Regions from separate parts of the Micromonospora sp. NPDC049139 genome, predicted to be linked through region 1. Evidence: riboswitches for the same ligand, from Rfam matches in the RefSeq annotation. Region 1 holds a riboswitch; the other holds the start of a gene.
What was found. A riboswitch is a leader RNA that binds a small molecule or an ion and turns the genes downstream of it on or off. The one in region 1 is predicted to bind cyclic di-AMP.
Positions count from the first base shown of each region.

Region 1 (3,859 bases):
CGTGCTCGCCGTGCTGGTCGCCCGCCCCGAGCGGCTCCGTCTGGCCGACGAGCCGGTCGCCCCGCCCGCGGTCGACCCCGTGGCGGAGGCGGCCGACCTGCGCCGCTACGCCGAGGAGGTGGCCGTCGCGGCGGGCCGGGCCGCCCGCACCGCCCGGCGGTGGCGGGCCGACTGGCTCGCCGCCCAGGAGGAGGCCGACCGGGCCTGGCGGGCGTACGACGAGGCGGAGACCGCCGCCCGCCGCCTCACCGGGGCCGCCGCCCTGCCCGCCCCGCGCACGCCGCGCACGCCCGCCGAGTACGCCGCCCGCGAGCGCTGGCTGCACCATGCGGCGGTGGCGGCCCACTGGCGCGGCGACCTCTCCACCCGCCAACTCCGCGAGGTGTTCGGCCGCCGGGCCGGCTGGGATCCCCGCCGGCACCCGGTCGAGCAGGAGATCGCGCTGGCCCGGGCGGTACGCGACGCGAAGCGGGCCGCCCACCGGGCCGCCGCCGAGCGGGAACGGGCGGCGTGGCGGGACGCCGACCTGGCCGCCGAGGCGGCGCGGGCCCTGGCCGGGGAGGCGTACGCCGCAGCGGTCCGGCTCCGGCCGGGCCGGCTCCCGGCGGCCCGGCCGGTGTCCGCCGGGCGTCGGCCCGCGCTCGCCGCGCGCTGGCGGCCCGCGCGGGTGGGCTGACACCGCCGGGCAATTTCGTGACGCCGGTCATAGCGGCGCCGAACCGGTCATCCGGCGCGGCCCGGCCGATTCCCGCCGACGATTCCGCGCCGATGTCCGCCGCTCGTCCGGTTGTCGACGCAAGGTGCGTCGGGAAACGGTCGTCCCATTGAGTCGCGTCAGTGCCGAACTGACCGCAAAAAAAGTCCGAAGATCAAGGTTTAGGCAGGTGGGAGCGGGTTGGCAGGGCGCGGGCCGGCCAGTAGTGTCGGCCCGTCCGGTGCGGTAACCGATCGCAAGAGGCGACGCCGCGCCGACCCGCCTAATCGTGAACAGGCGAGCCGGGGACCCAGTGCAACATCGGGGTGAATCCGCGGGCCACGGCCCGCGGTAGGGCGTTCTTCCCGCCCGAATCCGTCAGCTAACCCGGTCGGCGGCGTCGGAAGGAGTTCCATCCCCGTGCAGCACCCACCCGCCCCCCGGTCGTTCCGGCGCCTCCACGGCGCCGCGGTGCCCGCGCTCGCCCGTCCGCACGCCGCGAGCTGACCCACCGGTCACCGCCCGTCGCCCGGCATCCCGGGCGCATCCCCTGAGTGGTCCACCACCGCCGGACGCCGTCCGCGCGGTCGGTCCCCCCTGCGCGGACCGGCGGCCGCTCACCCCCCGAGCCCGTGGAGGAAACCGTGAAGCACCACCTCAAGCGTCAGCTCCGTCGCCTCACGTCCGAGCGTCCGTACCAGGTGGCCGCCGCGTCGGCCGCGGCGCTCGTGCTCGCGTCGGGCACCGGCGCGTTGCTGGCCGGCACCGACGAGGCACCCGCCGCCGCACAGGCCCCGGTGGCCGTGAGCGAGCTGCGGGACGGCAGCGTCGCCTCGCGCGGCGACGCCCGCGTCGCGACCGCCCCGTCGACCGGCGCCCCGGCCGCGTCCAGCGCCGCTCCGTCGGCCAGCGCCACCAGCGCCGCCCCGAACCCGGATCTGACCCGCAAGCCGGAGCCGCCGAAGCCGCCGAAGGCGAAGTCCCTGGACTACGACTACCAGGCCCAGACCACCTTCTACAACTGCGGTCCGGCGGCCGTCCGGCACGCCCTCAGCGCCGCCGGAATCGCGCGCAGCCAGGACGCCCTCGGCGCCCAGCTGGGCACCGACGAGATGGGCACCGACTCGGCCGAGGACACCACCCGGGTGCTGAACGCGACGGTGAAGGGTGACCCGTACCGGACCCGGATGATCCCGGGCGGTGCCGCGACCCCGGCGCAGATGGACCAGCTCCAGGCCGACGTGGTCGCCGCCATCACGGACGGGCGGGGTGTCGTGGTGAACGTCGCCGGCAGCGCCACCGACACCGACGGCGGCTGGCACTCGTTCCCCGGCGGCCACTACATCGCCGTCGTGGGCTACCAGGACGAGGGCCGGCAGGTGAAGATCGCCGACTCGGCGAACCCGGCGACCGCGTCGTACTGGATGTCCACCATCGCCCTGGCGAACTGGGCTGCCACCCGCGGCTACTCCGCCTGAGAAAGACACCCGTCGGGCGTCGGCTCCCCACCCCGGGAGCCGGCGCCCGATGTCGTCTCCGGGTCACGGCCCTCGCCGGGGCGTACGGCGGGTGGCACACTGCGGCCTATGGCCGACGAATCGGGTGACCGGGACGGCCGGCGCGTCCTGCTGCTGCTGCACGGCATGGGCGCGACCGGGGACGTGTGGCTGCCCTGGGCGCCGCTGCTGGAGCGCCGGTGGGCGGGGCGGTGGCTGGCGCCGGACCTCGCCGGCCACGGCTGGTCGCCGCCGCTGTCGGCGTACTCGTTCGCCGGGCTGGCCGACCGGATCGCCGCGGGGCTCGCGGCGGGGGACCGGCTCGTCGTGCTGGGGCACTCCCTCGGCGGCGTGGTCGGGCTGGCGCTGGCCGCCCGCCGCGCCGGGCTGCCGGTCGACGCCGTGGTCGGGCTCGGCATCAAGGCCGTCTGGTCCCCGGCCGAGCTGGCGAAGGCCGGGGAGTTGGCCGCCCGACCGGTGACCTGGTTCGCCAGCCGGGACGAGGCGGCCCGCCGGTACCTGCGGGTGGCCGGCCTGACCGGGCTCTTCGCGCCGGACCACCCGGTGGTCGAGGCCGGGCTGCGGCAGGTCGACGGCCGCTGGCGGCTGGCGATGGACCCCGCCGCGTTCGGGGTGGGGGAGCCGGACCTGCGGGCCCTGCTGGCGGCGACGGACGTGCCGGTGCTGCTGGCCCGCGGCGAGCACGACCCCATGGTCACCGACGCCCAGCTCAAGGAGCTGGGCGTGCCGGTCGCCACCCTGCCCGGCCTGGGCCACAACGCCCACGTCGAGGCCCCCGAGGCCGTCCTGGAGCTGGTCGACCCGTACCGCTGACCCGCGAGAGGTGCCGGGCCGGTCAGGTGGTGGGGGAGAGGGTCGCCTCGTCCGGCTCGACCGGCAGGCCGGTCCCGCCGACGGCGCGCGGCGTCGGCGCGTTCCAGCCCGCGTCGAGCAGCCGCCGCGCGGCGTCCAGGAACGCCTCGGCGTACGACTCGGCCGGGAAGTCGCCCAGGTAGCGGCGCCGGGTGGCCCAGCGGGCGGCGGCGAGCGGGTCGGTGTCGAGCAGCGCGGCCAGCACCTCGTCCACGTTGGACATGTCGCGGCGCAGCACGTAGCCCGAGCCGGCCAGCGGGAACCGCTCGGCGAACCGGTCGCCCTCGTCGCCCATGTCGGTGACCGCGTACGGCTTGCCGGAGTAGAGGTAGTCGGAGATCACCCCGGACACGTCGGAGACCAGCGCGTCCGAGCGGTTCACGCACTCCGTCAGGGTCAGCTCGCGGGCGGCGGCGCCGAAGACGTGCTGCCGGCCACTCCGGGCCCGGTCCGCGGCCAGCAGCTCCGTGAGCCGGCCCAGCTGCCGCGCCGAGGCCGGGTTCTGCGAGGTGTACGGGTGGGCCCGCAGGATCACCGTCGCGCCCCGCGCCAGCAGCCCGCGCAGCAGCGCCTCGGCCACCGGCAGCGAGCAGTAGTTGGCGTCCGCGTGGTGGCCCGTCCAGGTCGGCGTGTAGAGCACCGTGGGGTTCGGCAGGCCGCGCACCGGCTCCGGGCGGACCTCGATCGACTCGACCTGCGGCCGGCCGACCACCACGAACTTCTCCGCCGGGATGTCCACGCCCGCGCGGGCGTACCGGTCGACGGCGGCCTGACCGGCGACGAAGATCCGGTCGAA
Region 1 covers NZ_JBVJHK010000009.1:208,180-212,038, reverse strand. Annotated here, with positions in the region: gene ACZ6Q9_RS18000 (hypothetical protein) at 1-676, shown strand, start outside; cyclic di-AMP (ydaO/yuaA leader) riboswitch at 965-1,106, shown strand; gene ACZ6Q9_RS17995 (C39 family peptidase) at 1,327-2,172, shown strand; gene ACZ6Q9_RS17990 (alpha/beta fold hydrolase) at 2,281-3,024, shown strand; gene ACZ6Q9_RS17985 (CDP-glycerol glycerophosphotransferase family protein) at 3,047-3,859, opposite strand, start outside.

Region 2 (3,859 bases), on a different contig from region 1:
CGTCCAGCATCGACGTACGCCTGGACAAGCTCTTCCGGGTCTTCAACAACCACCTCTACACCCACATCGACCCGGCGATGCAGCAGGACGACCTGACGTCGATGGTCGAGGTGCCCGAGGGCGAGCCGTTCGTGCTGCACCCGGGCGAGTTCGTGCTCGCCTCGACGCTGGAGGTGATCTCCCTCGGCGACCAGCTCGCCGGGCGGCTGGAGGGCAAGTCGAGCCTGGGACGGCTCGGCCTGCTCACCCACTCCACCGCGGGCTTCATCGACCCGGGCTTCTCCGGCCACGTGACACTGGAGCTGTCCAACGTGGCCAACCTGCCCATCACCCTCTGGCCGGGCATGAAGATCGGTCAGCTCTGCATCTTCCGGCTCTCGTCGCCGGCCGAGCACCCGTACGGCTCGGCCGTCTACGGCTCGCGCTACCAGGGGCAGCGCGGCCCGACCCCGAGCCGCTCCTGGCAGCACTGGCGCACCTGGCCGACCCGCTGACCCGACGGCCGCCTGTTAGGAAGGGGCCCTTCCTCTACCGAATGCGTTAGGAAGGGCCCCTTCCTTACACCTCAGCCGGGGCGGCCGTAACTGTGGATCGGGCCGTCGTCGACCTTCTTCATCTTGACCGGCACCCCGGCTCGGGAGGCGTGCACCACCCAGCCCCCGCCGACGTACATGCCGACGTGGTGCAGGTCGCTGTAGTAGAAGACCAGGTCTCCCGGGCGCAGCTCGCCCCGGGTGACGGTCGCGGTGACCCGGCGCTGCTGCGCGGCGTTGTGCGGGAGCGATACCCCGGCCTTCGCCCAGGCGGCGAGCATCAGGCCCGAGCAGTCGTACGCGTTCGGGCCCTCGGCGCCCCAGACGTAGGGCTTGCCGATCTGGGCGCAGGCGAACTTGACCGCGGTGCCGGCACCGCCACCCGGGTAGCTGGCCGGGCAGGGGGCGGGGCGCAGCGAACCGCCGCCGCCGCTGCCGTAGATCCGCAGCCGCAGCTTCTGCAGCCGGTCGATCTCGGCGTTGATCTGTTTCTTCTTCGCGGCGAGCTGGGCCTCCGTCCGGCCGAGTTGGACGACCATCTCGTCGAGCGGGGCCTTCTTCTCGGCCAGCCGGTCGCGCAGCTCGGCGACCTGCCGCACGTCCTGCTGCTGGTGCTGGGCGAACCGGTCGAGCAGTTCGAGCTGGCCGACCATCTGGTCGGGCGAGCGGCTGCCCAGCAGGGCGTTGACGGCGGAGACGTTCTCGCCCTTGTAGGCGCGGACGGCCAGCGCGCTGACCTCCTCCATCGCCTGCTCGACCTGCCGTTCCAAGGGCTCGATCTGCTTGGCGAGGGCGTCGGCCTGCCTGCGCTTGGCGGCCAGGTCCTGGCGGGTGGCGTTGTGCCGTTCGATGATCGGTTCGAGCTTGTTCCAGTCCTCGTCGATCTGGCGCTCGATCTCGGCGACCGTCGGTTCGGCGTGGGCCGCCGTGGCGCCGCCGGTCAGGACGACGGCGAACGCGGCCAAGGCGGCGAGGGCGGTGGTGCAGCGGTACCAGCGTGGGCGCGGCGCAGCCGTCGTCGGGCCGGCGGGTGCCGACCGTGCCGACGGTGGCCGCGGGGCATGGTGTGCCACCGGGCTCCGTACTCCTTCTTCCCGTACCGCCTACCGGGTTAGCTGACGGGTTCGGGCGGGAAGGGGACGCCCTACCGCAGGTGCTGCGGATTCACCCCGGGGTACCTGGGTCCCCGGCTCGCTCGGGAGCGACTCGGCGGTGTCGGACCGTTACCGCCCCGGATGGACGGACTGTCGCCGGCCGACGAATGACCAGAGTAGAGATGGTCGTTATCGATCCGCAACCCATCGCGCCGTGACACACCGTACTCATGCGGGCCGGTGGAGCGTGTCACTCGGGGCGACGAAATTTTCCTTCTTCGGTAAGTGACGCATGGAAAGGTATTGACCGGAGGTGGCGCCCGGGGCGAAGGTGGCCCCACATTCGCCCGTCCGACCTGGGGGTCTGATGCACCTGTCAGCGACATCGAGGAGCAGACGCGTCCTGCTGGCCGCCGCCGTGGCGGCCGCCCTGGCGGCGACGCCGCTCACCGCCGCCGGAACCGCCGCCGCCGCGCCGACGACCGACCGGCAGCAGCAGTACGCCGCCGCGGCGGCGGAGTACGGCGTGCCGGAGAGCGTCCTGCTCGGAGTCTCCTACCTGCAGTCCCGCTGGGACACCAACGCCGGAACGCCGAGCACCAGCGGCGGCTTCGGACCGATGCACCTCACCGACGCGGAGTACGTCGCCGCCCTGCCCGGGGGTACCCACCACGACGACGGCACCGAGGACCCGCGGGGCGACGACTCCCGCCCGTCCCTGGCCGAGGCGCACGAGCCACCGGACACCCCGCCGCCCGCCGAGGCCTCGCTGCGGACGCTCGACGCCGCCGCCGAGCTGACCGGCGCCAGCGAGGAGGCGCTGCGGACGGACGTCACGGCGAACATCCGGGGCGGCGCGGCGCTGCTGGCCGCGTACCAGAAGCAGATCGGCGCCCCGGTCGGCGCCGACACCGACCCGGCGGCCTGGTACGGCGCGGTGGCCCGCTACTCCGGCGCGGACAGCGCCGACGCCGCGGCGGCCTTCGCCAACGAGGTGTACGCCACCATCGGCGCCGGCGACAGCCGGCTGACCGACGACGGACAGCGGGTCACCCTCGCCGCCCGCGCGGTGCAGCCGGAACGCTCCTGGCTCGACCAGCTGGGCCTGCGCAAGGTCGCCCGGCCCGACGGGCTGGAGTGCCCCGACACGATCTCCTGCGAGTGGATCCCGGCGCCCTACGTGCAGTACGGCCCGGCCGTGGGTGACTACGGCAACCACGACCTCGCCGACCGGCCGGCCCAGCAGAAGATCGAGTACATCGTCATCCACGACACCGAGGGCTACTTCGGGCCCAGCGTCAACCTCGTCAAGGACCCGAGGCGGGTGGGCTGGCACTACACCCTGCGCTCGGTGGACGGCCACATCGCCCAGCACATCAAGACCAAGAACGTCGGCTGGCACGCCGGCAACTGGTACGTGAACGCCAAGTCCATCGGCCTGGAGCACGAGGGCTTCGCGGGGCACGGCACCTGGTACACCGAGGCGATGTACCGCACCTCCGCCAAGCTGGTCCGCCACCTGGCGCTGCGGTACAACATCCCGCTGGACCGGCAGCACATCGTCGGTCACGACAACGTCCCCGGCACCGTCGCCTCGACCGTGCGCGGCATGCACTGGGACCCGGGCCCGTACTGGGACTGGTCGCACTACTTCGACCTGCTCAAGGCGCCGTTCACGTCGACCGCCACGCCGCAGACGGGGCTGGTCACCATCGACCCCGACTTCGCCACCAACCAGCCGCAGTTCACCGGCTGCAACCGGCAGCCGCCGGGCGTGCCGAACCCGCCCCCGCCGGTGGCTCCCTGCCCGCTGCGCGGCTCGTCCGCGGTGATCCTGCACAGCGCGCCGAGCCACGACGCGCCGCTGGTCAACGACATCGCGCTGCGGCCCGACGGCACCCCGAACACCATGTACATCTCCGACCACGGCGCCCGGGCCTCCGCCGGGCAGACGTACGCCCTGGCCGAGGTGCGGGGGGACTGGACCGCGATCTGGTACCTCGGCCAGAAGGCGTGGTTCCACAACCCCGCCTCGAAGCCGACCGCGAAGTGGTCCGTGGGCTTCGTGGTGACCCCGAAGGACGGCAGGGCCACCATCCCGGTCTACGGCCGGGCCTACCCGGAGCAGGCCGCCTACCCGGCCGGCGTGCCCTACCAGCCGATCTCCCCGCTCCAGTACACCCTCTCGGCCGGCCAGCGGTACGCCGTCGGCACGGTGCTCCCCGGCGAGTA
Region 2 covers NZ_JBVJHK010000007.1:4,700-8,558, forward strand. Annotated here, with positions in the region: gene dcd (dCTP deaminase) at 1-494, shown strand, start outside; gene ACZ6Q9_RS14995 (C40 family peptidase) at 566-1,606, opposite strand; cyclic di-AMP (ydaO/yuaA leader) riboswitch at 1,619-1,755, opposite strand; gene ACZ6Q9_RS15000 (N-acetylmuramoyl-L-alanine amidase) at 1,995-3,859, shown strand, end outside.
Region 2: linked by a shared signal. The riboswitch ahead of ACZ6Q9_RS14995 (C40 family peptidase) and the one ahead of ACZ6Q9_RS17995 (C39 family peptidase) in region 1 are both predicted to bind cyclic di-AMP.